DNA from 3 places in the Tardiphaga sp. vice304 genome. Region 1 is predicted to be linked to each of the others. Evidence: predicted binding sites of a transcription regulator. Region 1 holds the regulator's gene; each other region holds the start of a gene.
The links. The regulator PhoB, encoded in region 1, activates phosphate uptake and scavenging genes when phosphate is short. The targets are predictions, from matches to a motif close to TGTCATNNANCTGTCAT.

Region 1 (4,097 bases):
TCAGCGTCCGCGACCTGAATTTCTATTACGGCGACCATCACGCGCTGAAGCACATCAACCTGACGCTGGTCGCCAACCGCGTCACCGCCTTCATCGGCCCGTCGGGCTGCGGCAAGTCCACGCTGCTGCGCATCTTCAACCGCATGTACGACCTCTATCCCGGCCAGCGTGCCGAGGGTCAGGTTATGCTCGACAGCCAGAACGTGCTCGATCCGAAGCTGGATCTCAACCTGCTGCGCGCCCGCGTCGGCATGGTGTTCCAGAAGCCGACGCCGTTCCCGATGACCATCTACGAAAACATCGCCTTCGGCGTGCGTCTCTACGAGAAGATCTCGAAGTCGGAGATGGATGGCCGCGTCGAGAAGGCGCTGCGCGGCGGCGCTCTGTGGAACGAGGTCAAGGACAAGCTGAACGCCTCCGGTCTCAGCCTGTCGGGCGGCCAGCAGCAACGCCTGTGCATCGCGCGCACCATTGCGGTCAGGCCCGAGGTGATCCTGTTCGACGAGCCGTGCTCGGCGCTGGATCCGATCTCGACCGCCAAGATCGAGGAATTGATCGACGAGTTGAAGAACGACTACACCATTGCCATCGTCACCCACAACATGCAGCAGGCGGCGCGCGTTTCTGACAGCACCGCCTTCATGTATCTCGGCGAGTTGATCGAATTCGGCCCGACCAACAAGATCTTCACCTCGCCGACAGATCGCCGTACCCAGGATTACATCACCGGCCGGTTCGGCTGACGCGTTGAACGCGGGAGGGATTGATATGGCTTTCGAACACACGACCAAGGCCTTCGACGGCGACCTGCAGGAATTGACCCGGCTGGTCGCTGAAATGGGTGGTCTCGCGGAGCGGCAGATCACCGATTCCGTCGACGCCTTGGTGCGTCGCGACATTCCGCTGGGAATGAAGGTGGCCGCCGCCGACCAGGAAATCGACCAACTGCAGCGCGTCATCGAAGAGCGTGCCGTGCTCACCATTGCCCGGCGTCAGCCGATGGCGGTGGATCTGCGCGAGATCGTTGGCGCGATGCGGGTTGCCACCGATCTGGAGCGGATCGGCGATCTCGCCAAGAACATCGGCAAGCGCGTCAATGCGTTGGACAGCGACTTCCATCCGCTGAAGCTGATCCGCGGCCTCGAACACATGACTGATCTGGTGCGCTCGCAGGTCAAGGCCGTGCTCGATGCCTACGCCGCGCATGATCTGCCGGCGGCGATGGCGGTGTGGAAGGGCGACGAGGAGATCGACGCGATCTGCACCTCGCTGTTCCGCGAACTGCTGACCTACATGATGGAAGATCCGCGCAACATCTCGTTCTGCATCCATCTGATGTTCTGCGCCAAAAACATCGAGCGGATCGGCGATCATGCCACCAACATCGCCGAAACCGTATTCTACATGATTGAGGGCGAAGCGATCCTGGACAAGCGCCCGAAGGGCGATATGACCAATTTCGCCAACGCCCCGGTTTAACGAGAGAGACAAGCCCATGAACGCGCGCATTCTGGTGGTCGAAGACGAAGAAGCGCTGACCACGCTGCTGCGCTACAACCTCGACGCCGAAGGCTACGAGGTCGAGACCGTCGCCCGCGGCGACGACGCCGACACCCGCTTGAAAGAGCGGGTGCCGGATCTGGTGGTGCTGGACTGGATGCTGCCGGGCCTGTCGGGCATCGAATTGTGCCGCCGGCTGCGCGCGCGTCCGGAGACCAAGTCGCTGCCGATCATCATGCTGACGGCGCGCGGCGAGGAAAGCGAACGCGTCCGAGGCCTGGCCACCGGCGCCGACGATTACATCGTCAAGCCGTTCTCGGTGCCGGAGCTGCTGGCCCGCGTGAAGGGCCTGTTGCGCCGTGCCGCGCCGGAGCGGCTGGCGACCGTGCTGTCGTTCGGCGACATAGAGCTCGACCGCGACAAGCGCCGCGTCGTTCGTTCCGGCCGGCCGATCGATCTCGGCCCGACCGAATATCGCCTGCTCGAATTCTTCCTCGAACATCCCGGCCGGGTGTTCAGCCGCGAGCAACTGCTCGACAGCGTGTGGGGCCGCGATATCTATATCGACGAGCGCACCGTCGACGTGCATATCGGCCGTCTGCGCAAGATCCTCAACCCGCGCGGCGAGCAGGATCCGATCCGCACCGTGCGCGGCGCCGGCTACGCGCTGGACGACCGCTTCGCCAGCATCAGCGCCGAACAGGCAAGCTGAGCGAGCAGAGTTCTTAGCGCTCGCTTGCTTGCCATCCCACATCAAATTCTAGCCGCGACCCTCGGTTACCTCTCCCCGGCGGGGAGAGGTAACCGTGCGTCGCGGCTGGGCTAGAGACCGAACGTCGTTTTCGTAAAAAGGTGGTGCGGGAGGTGTTTACTCCGCCGGGCTCGCGATCGCCGGCGCCGTGGCAGCGTACTTGTCCATCGCAAGATAAACACCGCCCGCCACCAGAATCCCGGCCAGCCAGCTCAAATCGGCGCCGCCCAGCAGGTTGATCGAGATCGGTCCCTGCAGCGTCGGCACCAGCCCGTCCTGAAACAGCCATGCGGCGACCAAGCCGACGCCGAAGGCGATCATTCCGCTCCAATTGATATCGCCATAGGCGCTCGTCTGCGGAGACTTGTAGAGTTCGGCGACGTCGATCACGCCCTTCCGCTTCACGAAGAAGTCCGCGAGGATCACGCCGGCATAGGGGCTCATCCACATCAACAGGCTGATCAGCCAGTTGTCGAACGCCTTGGCGAAAGACGGCGCAGAGATGAAGTAGATCGTCACCGCATAGCCGGCGACACCGACGATCAGCGCCAGCGCCGTGCGCGACAGTTTGAGGCCCATGCTCAACGCCGCCAGCGCCGCCGAATAGACGTTGAGGATGTTGCTGGCGATCGGCCCATGCAGAACCATCAAGAGCACCAGCAGCGCGGCAACGCCGCCGAACACCGCGCTGACCATCTTGGCCGGATCGGCATCCAGCGTTACCGACGCGATGGTAGCGCCGAGGACAGCGAGCCACACCGAGGGCACGAACATGCCGATGTAGCTGTACCAGAAGACCTGTCTCGAGGAGATGGTGCGCGGCACGAAGCGCGAATAGTCCGAGGCCCAGGTCACCCACGAGATTCCCCAGCCGACGCCGACGGCGGTCATCAGCAGCGTCAGCATCGCCAGATGCGCGCCGGGCTCCAGCGACGTCTTGAGGCCCCAATTGACGACGCCGGCCTGGCTCCAGGCCAGGATGCTCATCAGCACCATGATCGCCACGGTCGCCGGCACGGTGTACTTCTCGAAGGTACGGATGGCATAGAAGCCATAGATGCCGATCATCACCTGCAGCACCATCACGAGGGTGATGACGAGGAAGTTCGCGGTCCAGGTGTCACTGATGCCGAACTGGGCGAGGATGGCCATCGAGATCTTGGCGGGGAAGTAGGTGTTGACCCCGATCCAGCCCAGCGTCATCAGGAACATCAGCAGGCTCGGCAGATAGGCGCCGCGACGGCCGAAGGCGGCACGGCTCAATACCATCTGGTTGACGCCGGTCTTGTGGCCCATCACCGTGAAGGCGCCGAAGATTGCGCAGCCGATCAGGTTGCCGATCACGATCACGGCGATCGTTTCCAGCAGGCCGAGCTTGAGAATAATGCCGAGCGCGCCGAGCGCCCAGTTCACCGGCGCGATGTTGGCGCCGGCCCAGATCCACATTTGCTGCGGTCCGGTGGAATCCCGGTCGGCGTCGGGAATGGGTTCGATGCTGTGAATGTCGGCCCGCAACTCGGAATTCGTCATGCTCGCCCCCGCTGATGAAAACTACCGGCGAAAGCGATCAGCAAGAACTGTACCAGAGTAGCGCATGCGTCTGATCAGGAAATGAGCGATCGGTTCAACACGCCGAGCGTGCATCGAACTGTGTGCTGTTTGCCAAGCAAGCTGCCCATCTTGTAGCCACGCCTTGCGTCGAATCGGTCCAAGCGAGCGTTGCAGAGTTCAGTGGTCGCTCGTCCCGTCGCTGCCGTCAGTCGCTTGCTCTGCGACTATTCGCTGCATCATCGCGATGAAGACGGCCTGTTCCTTCCTGCTTAGCCGGCCGAGCGTGGCGCGATGG
Region 2 (4,097 bases), 2.2 Mb from region 1:
CTGGCGCGCTGCACCATCAGCGACACCGGGATGTTGTCGACCACGGTTTCAAGGAATGTCCGGGTGCTCTCCAGTTCGTCTGCAAGTTGGTGCTGCTCGGTGCAATCCTCGTGAATTCCGATCACGCCGCCATTCGGCAACGGATTCAGCCTGACCCGGACGTAGCGCCCGCCGGGAAGCTCTGCGACGTAGCTGCCTTGCACCGGAGATGTCTCGTAGAACTTCTCGGAATTCGCATCGAGCTGGCCACGCGCGCGCCGCAAGTGCCGCAGCCCGTCGGCGGTGATATCCCGGGTCAGGTCGGAGCGATCCAGTCCGTAAATTTCGAGGTAGCGATCGTTGCAGAACACCACGCGCTTCTGCGCGTCCACCATCACGATGCCCTGGCCCAGATGGTTGAGGGCCGAGCCGATGAAGGCATTGCGCCGCCGCTCCTGGCTCCGGACATCACGCAGCGCCGCGATGCCCCACAGCACCAGCGCGGCCATGAAAGCCAGCGTCACAATGCCGCCGATGAGGACTTCCCAGACCATCTGCGGTTCGCCCCCTCCGGCGTTCGCTGCCGGCACCGCGGCCAACTGCGCGCGGGCGGTTCCGCCGGCAGCGGCTGCGAGCAGACACGCCGGTGCGAGGGCGAAAAACAACGCCTTGCCGCCCGTCCATTCCATCTTGCCAGCCATTCCGCACCCGCGTATTCGGAAGATTAGTGTTTAATGGAAGGTATTTGGATCAGGTAAACGAGCCTCGGCTACAACACGAGATGGTGCAAGATCGAACTGCAATCCAATGCGATGCTTAATTCATTGCTAAGTTCCGCTTGAATTGGCCCGCCGCACCCTGGCGATTTCTGCGATGAATGACCGGATGGTACATGGACAGAGTTGAATGCGTCGTGATCGGCGCCGGCGTGGTCGGGCTCGCCATTGCCCGGCAACTGGCGCAGGCTGGCCGCGAAGTGATCGTGCTGGAGGCGCTGGATGCGATCGGCACCGTGACGTCATCGCGCAACAGCGAGGTGATCCATGCGGGTATCTATTACCCCGCCGGCAGCCTGATGGCGCGGCTCTGCGTGCAGGGCAGGCAGGCGATGTATGCCTATTGCCGCGAACGCGGCATCGCGCACCGCAATTCCGGCAAGCTCATTGTCGCCACCCGCCCCGAAGAGATCGCCCGGCTGCAGTCGATCAAGGCGCATGCCGAAGCCAATGGCGTCGATGACCTCGAAATATTATCGCGCGCAGAGGCCAACGCACTGGAGGCCGAACTGGCGTGCGAAGCCGCGCTGCTATCGCCCTCGACGGGAATCATCGACAGCCACGGCTACATGCTGTCGCTGCGCGGCGAGGCGGAGGCGGCCGGGGCGGCGTTTGCGCTGCTGGCGCCACTGCGCCACGGCCGGGTCACGGCGGATGGTTTCGAACTCGATGTCGGCGGTGAAGCGCCGATGCGACTGGCCTGCGCGACGCTGATCAATGCAGCGGGCCTGTCGGCAACCACGATCGCGCGCAGCCTTGAAGGCATGCCGCTCGACCTCATTCCGCCGGCCTATCTCGCGAAGGGCTGCTATTTCAGTTGCAGCACCCGCGCGCCATTCTCGCATCTGATCTATCCGGTCCCGGAACCCGGTGGCCTCGGTGTGCATCTGACGCTCGATCTTGCCGGCCAGGCGCGGTTCGGCCCCGATGTGGAATGGGTCGACCGGATCGACTACACGGTGGATCCCGCGCGCGGCGACAAATTCTATCCCGCAATCCGGCGCTATTGGCCAGCACTGCCCGACGGCGCGCTGCTTCCAAGCTATTCCGGCATGCGCCCGAAGATCGTGCCGCCGGCGGTCGCCGTGCAGGACTTCATGATCCAGGGGCCGTCGGCGCATGGCGTACGCGGCCTGGTCAACCTGTTCGGTATCGAATCGCCGGGTCTGACGTCATCGCTGGCGATTGCAAACCATGTCGAAGAGATCGTAAAGGCGGACGCGGCCTAGTCGCGCCGAGCGTGGTACCGAACAGTCGATGATCGATACCCGCGCTGGTGCATCATCGTTGCAGCCCGTTCACCCGGCGCGCACGCCGAACGAACGGGAGCTCAGTGATTAAACGTGGTGAAGAGTCAGTCGGGGGAGTGCGCTAATGCAGCGTGTCGGTCTCGCTCTTGAGACGCGCGATCTGGTCGCGAAGGATCAACTTGCGGCGCTTGAGTTCGACGATCCGCAGATCGTCCGTCGATAGATGCACGAGGGCTTCGTGCAGTTCGGATTCCAGTACCTTGTGTTTGCGTTCGAGTTCGACGAGATGCGCCTGAAGTGCCATTCGAAATCTCCTGGGTAAGGTTGAACCTCGGATTCGGTGGACGATGAAGTCTACATGACAGTGGACATCTGTCGATGGGTCTTGAAAATTGCATTTTCAGATTATCGATCCATATGAAACGAATCGTGACCGGATTACCTCGGATGATCGAGGAACCTGACGCTTGCGCGGTGCGCGTGCACCGGCGATAGTCCGCAGATCGATTTGCACGATCCTGCTCACCAAGCCAGTCAGCCGCCCCCATGAACGACGACGAAGATCGCGCCCTCCCCGCCGAACTGTCCAGACTGCAACAGGAACACCGCGATCTCGACGCGGCCATCGATGCCCTGCATCACTCACCTGCACCGGACCTGCTGCGGCTGCAGCGGTTAAAAAAGCGCAAGCTGCAATTGCGCGATCGCATCTCGTTCATCGAAGACCAGATCACGCCGGACATCATCGCCTGACCAGGCGTCGGGATACCGGAACCCGCGTGAAGCGGAGAGACCGCGGCGTGCATGTCTTGCGCCTGAACATCTAGCGATAGAATTCGCAAGGCGAAGTCCGCAACGTCTGTGCAGGCCGGCACGCACGAATTCGACCATCGGCCATCGCGGCAACCTGATTGACTTCGGAACAAATTGGGAACAAACCTCGGCGTCGCCTGCTGCAGGGAGCCCGCCGATGCCTGATGTTACCTATTATGTCGCGCTGCCGTTCTTGCAGGACGATTCCGGCACTCCCGCCGCGGGCGCTGCGGAAGAATGCCAGAGCGCCTCCGGTGCGATTCGCCGCGCCGAAGTGCTTTCGCGTGCGCCGGGCAGCATCGGCGCGGTTGCCTTCAGCCGCACGGGCGATCCGATGGTGGGCGAGTTCAGCGATGCCCAGGTAATCCGCAAATTTGGCGACGTTCCCGACGACTTCAGCGGACTTTGATCAGGATTTGTGAGCCAGATCGTTCGTTGGCGTCGCTTGGTTTTCCAATACGGACCTGCGGGCTGGTCCATGAGGTGCCGGGATAACGTGCGTCATGAGGGCGCAGTCGAACGCCCAGATGATGGCGTAGCCAACTACACTTCGCAGTCGCCGATACGCCGGACGCCTGATCCGGTTTCAATCCGACCAACCCGCCGCGACGATGGCTTCGCGATAACAAATGCAGCGCGCCACGTCATCCTGCCGCCAGGCTCGCGCGACGTTCATTCTTCCGCGCATACATCGCGCTATCCGCGAGCGCCAAAGCCTCGATGCCTGGCACGTCCGGACCGAGCACGGCTATGCCGGCCGAAGCGCCGGCCGAGACGTGGCTGCCGCCGAACGAAAAGCTGAGCGCGTCGATCGCGGCTTCGAGTTGCAGCGCCTTGGCGAGCGCGTCGGCTTCGCTGAGGTTCCACAGCAGCAACACGAACTCGTCGCCGCCCAGCCGGGCGATCACGTCAGAGGCCCGGACATGGCGGCGCAGCTGGCCTACCACCGCCTTCAGGACTTCGTCGCCGGCGGCGTGGCCAAAGGCGTCGTTGATCGGCTTCAGCCGGTCGACGTCGAGCACGACCAGCGCGCCGTTGGCCCGGTAGCGCGCGATGTAGGCCATCGCGCGGGTCAGTTCGCGGGCGAAGCCGCGGCGGTTGAGGATATCGAGCAGGAAGTCCGTTTCGGCCGAGGCCTGCAGCTCGGCGATCCTGGCCTGCGCCTTTGCCAGTTCCGCCCGGAGCCGGTGCAGCACCAGCGCGGTCACGGGAACCGCCGATTTGGCCGGGGATCGCGGCGTTTTACCGACCCGGACCGGGCGAATAGCCCGCTTCCGCG
Region 3 (4,097 bases), 800 kb from region 1:
TCGGAGAGTATCGCGTGCGTGAGCGGCTATTTCTTCTCCGCCAGCCCCAGCGCATCGGCGATCACGCGAAACACTTCCGTGTTGTCCATCGACCCGTGCACGCGGTCGCTGCCCGGTCCCGTCGCGGTGAGGATCACGTCTTCGCCGGAATGTACGCTGGCATTCATCATTGCCGGCAGATTGCCGAGCCTCAACACCGCGCCGGGCACGTCCTTGTATTTGGCGTTGGCCTTGAACGTGGCCGGCTCGTCGCCCTTCTGCGTGGGCTCGTTGGGGTTGTCGAGCTTCGGCCGCAGCGTCTCGTAATGATCGGGAATGCTGGCGGAGAAAATCGCCAGCCGGCGGCTGACATCGACGCGCGACGGATAGCCCTCGGCATCCGGCTTCGGATAGTTCGGGAAGCCGGCCTTCTCATAGACGCCAACCCGTTCGCGCAGCGGCGTGTTCGGCAGCGTCTCCATGTCGTCATTGACGGTGCCGACCAGGCTGTTGGGATGGTTGTGATCGGCCAGCACCAGGATCAGCGTGTCCTCGCCGCGCGCTTTGGCCCAGTCCTTGGCTAGCTTCACGGCATTGTCGAGCATGATCGTGTCATACACGGCGCGCTCCATGTCGAGCGCATGGGCGTATTTGTCGATCATGCCGGATTCCACCATCAGGAAGAAGCCGTTGTCATTGCGCGACAGCACGTTGAGCGCGCTTTGTAGCTGCACGGTCAGATCGGGCTGATCCGGCGATTTCTTCACGCCGCCGCCCTTGAGAAATTTGCGATCGAGTACCCCGTCCATATTGCCGGGCGCGAACAGTCCGAGCAGTTTCCGCGTCTCGGGCTTCGCGGCCTGCGCGTCGAGCTCGGTCGCTGTGGCGGCATAGGCGTAGCCGGAGTCGCGGAATTTCGCGATGTAGTCGACGTCGTCCTTGCGCTTCGAGATCGCCTCGGCCTGCGGCAGGAAGTTAGCGGCGCCGCCGCCCAGCAGCACGTCGGGTTTGGCGGCAAAAAACTGCTCGACGATCTGGTCATAGGCGGCGCGGCGCCTCGTATGCGCGACCATCGCCGCCGGCGTAGCGTCCTCGATCTCGGTATTGGTGACGATGCCGATCGCCATGTCGCGCTGCCGTCGGATCAAGCTGGTGATGGTCTCGACGCGCGGATCGTCGAACGGATTACTGGTGCGGTCGGCATAGACGCCCATCGCATTGACCGCGGTCTTGTGCCCGGTGGCATAGGCGCTGGCGGCATTGGCGGAGTCGGTGATGATCGAATCCGAACCGGCGGTGGCGACGAATGCCATGTAGGGCATGTCGTCGATCGCCAGTCTGCCGAGGCTCTTGCCTTCGGAAATGCCCTTCGACAGCAATCGTGCGCCGACACGGTGCGCCGGCGACATTCCGTCGCCGATGAACGGGATGACGTTCTTCGCCTTGCGCGGGCCGGTGTCAAAGACGTTCCACGAGACCGCGCGGCTGGTGCTGCCGTCGCTGACCTCGATCGTGTAGGCGCCGGGCTTTGTAAGCGCGACCTGGCGCAGCAACAGCGCGGACTGGTCCTTGCCGTCCTCGCGCGCGATATAGGTCGCGGGCTTGCCGAAGGCGCTCGCGTGGTCGGCGCCGTTGACGGTGACCTTGATATTGGTGGGATCAACAAGGCCGGGAAACTCGACCTTGAAATCGAAGGTGGCGCCGGCGAGGATGTCGGCGCGGTCGATCGGATAAATGGCTTGCGCAAATGCCGGCGCGCTGGAAAGGGCCAGCGCGAGTGCGATGGTGACCGAATTTTTCATGATGAGTGCCCCGGCGCCCGTCACGGGCAGGTGGCATCCAATACGACGACAGGATGACGCGTCAATGACGGTCGGGCATCCCGGCAATCCTATTCTCGCGGCGAGCATGCCGATTCCCGGGCCCCGCAGCTGTCATTGCGAGGAGCGCTTGCGACGAAGCAATCCAGTCTTCACTCGTGGCTTACTGGATTGCCGCGTCGCTTCGCTAAGGGGAAAGCCAAAGGCTTTCCCTGACCTCGCAATGACGACTGATAACTCGTCGATCGCTTAGCCCTTGTCGTTCTCCAGCTTCGGAATGTTCGAGCCCGCGCCGGCGCTCAGCAGGCCGGCGTTCGCGTAGAGGTCCAGCTTGGCGCGGGTGTCGGTGATGTCGAGGTTGCGCATGGTGAGCTGGCCGATGCGGTCGGCCGGCGTGAACGGGGCGTCCTCGACCTTTTCCATGCTCAGGCGCTCCGGCGCATAGGTCAGGTTCGGGCTCTCGGTGTTGAGCAGCGAGTAGTCGTTACCGCGACGCAGTTCGAGCGTGACTTCGCCGGTGATGGCACGGGCGACCCAGCGCTGCGCGGTCTCGCGCAGCATCAAGGCCTGCGAATCGAACCAGCGGCCCTGATACAGCAGCCGGCCAAGCTTCATGCCGCTCATGCGGTACTGCTCGATGGTGTCCTCGTTGTGGATGCCGGTGACGAGACGCTCATAGGCGATGTGCAGCAGCGCCATGCCCGGCGCCTCGTAGATGCCGCGGCTCTTGGCTTCGATGATGCGGTTCTCGATCTGGTCGCTCATGCCGAGGCCGTGGCGACCGCCGATCGCATTGGCTTCGAGGAACAGAGCAACGCTGTCGGCGAAGGTCTGGCCGTTCAGCGCCACGGGCTGGCCTTCGACGAACCGTACCACGACGCGCTCAGCCTTGACGGCGCAATCGTCGCGCCAGAACGGCACGCCCATGATCGGCTTGACGATCTGCATGCCGGTGCCGAGATCTTCGAGATCCTTGGCTTCGTGCGTCGCGCCGAGCAGATTGCTGTCGGTCGAATAGGCCTTCTCGGCCGACATCTTGTAGGCGTAGCCATGCGCGGTCATGAACGCCGACATCTCGGCACGGCCGCCGAGTTCGTCGATGAACGCGTCGTCGAGCCAAGGCTTGTAGATTTTTAGTTCCGGATTGGTCAGCAGGCCGTAGCGGTAGAACCGCTCGATGTCGTTGCCCTTGTAGGTCGAGCCGTCGCCCCAGATGTTGACGCCGTCCTCCTTCATCGCCGAGACCAGCATGGTGCCGGTCACCGCGCGGCCAAGCGGCGTGGTGTTGAAATAGGCGATGCCGCCGGTCGAGACGTGGAAGGCGCCGGCCTGGATGGCGGCGATGCCTTCATGGACCAGTTGCGCGCGACAATCGACCAGCCGCGCCTTCTCGGCGCCGAACTCCATCGCCTTGCGCGGGATCTCCTCGTAGTCGGTCTCGTCAGGCTGACCGAGATTGGCGGTATAGGCAAAGACGCGGGCGCCCTTCTGCTTCATCCAGAGCAGCGCGGCTGACGTGTCCAGCCCGCCGGAAAACGCGATGCCGACGTTTTTTCCCTGGGGCAGGCTCTTCAGAATCGTGGTCATCGAACGTCCAATCGGGGCAATTTCGGTTGCATGGGGGCTGTGCTATCAAACTTCCCGCGGACGGGCACCCGTTTAATGGCGGTGGGCCGTATCAGGCTCGGGCGCCGGGCCAACGTCCTGGCCGCTCAACAGTTTCCGGCGCCAGCGATAGCCCGGCCAGGCAAAGCGGGTCAGACGGGCTTCGGCCTCGGCGTCTGTCTTGCGGGTGGCCGGCCAGCGATAGATCCAGCCATGCGCCAGCCAGATCACCAGAAACGTCACCAGCCCGGCAATCGCCACGTCGGTGAAGAAGTGCCCGCCGAACGCCATTCGCAACCCGCTGGTCAGCGACCCGAACACGAAGGCGGCGACATAGGCGACGGGTCGGATCGCCGGCGGCGTCAGCGCGGCGGGCGCAAAGGTCCAGAAGGCGGTGGCGCCCTCGCCGGAGAAGAACGAGCAGTTGCGGCCGCACTGGCCGGTCGGGTCCCACCACGCCTTGAACTGCCAGGGGCCGCTGAATTCGGTGACCATCACCGGCCGTGGCCGTCCCCAATGGGTCTTGAAGGTCAGGTTGGTCAGGATGCCGGCCGCCAGCGTGATGGTGATCAGCAGGAAGGCGATGGTATTGGCGGAGATCAGGAGCTTCCGGTTCGGCCAGATCAGCTTGATGATCAAAGCCGCGATGGACGGTAGCGCGAAGGCCCAGCAGATCCACATCGCCGCATCGCG

Region 2: FNL56_RS23905 (YdcH family protein) is a predicted target of PhoB. The motif match lies at 2,353-2,369, and genes of this name have one in related genera.
Region 3: FNL56_RS02760 (alkaline phosphatase) is a predicted target of PhoB. The motif match lies at 1,835-1,851, and genes of this name have one in related genera.

What each region holds. Positions count from the first base shown of each region.
Region 1 covers NZ_CP041402.1:1,395,647-1,399,743, forward strand. Annotated here, with positions in the region: gene pstB (phosphate ABC transporter ATP-binding protein PstB) at 1-743, shown strand, start outside; gene phoU (phosphate signaling complex protein PhoU) at 769-1,479, shown strand; gene phoB (phosphate regulon transcriptional regulator PhoB) at 1,496-2,212, shown strand; gene FNL56_RS06615 (cytosine permease) at 2,369-3,781, opposite strand; gene FNL56_RS06620 (MarR family winged helix-turn-helix transcriptional regulator) at 3,980-4,097, opposite strand, start outside.
Region 2 covers NZ_CP041402.1:5,006,020-5,010,116, forward strand. Annotated here, with positions in the region: gene FNL56_RS23895 (sensor domain-containing protein) at 1-680, opposite strand, end outside; gene FNL56_RS23900 (NAD(P)/FAD-dependent oxidoreductase) at 872-1,984, shown strand; gene FNL56_RS23905 (YdcH family protein) at 2,127-2,309, opposite strand; gene FNL56_RS23910 (YdcH family protein) at 2,552-2,758, shown strand; gene FNL56_RS23915 (hypothetical protein) at 2,976-3,227, shown strand; gene FNL56_RS23920 (GGDEF domain-containing protein) at 3,463-4,026, opposite strand.
Region 3 covers NZ_CP041402.1:592,364-596,460, forward strand. Annotated here, with positions in the region: gene FNL56_RS02760 (alkaline phosphatase) at 27-1,781, opposite strand; gene argG (argininosuccinate synthase) at 2,049-3,386, opposite strand; gene FNL56_RS02770 (phosphatase PAP2 family protein) at 3,459-4,097, opposite strand, start outside.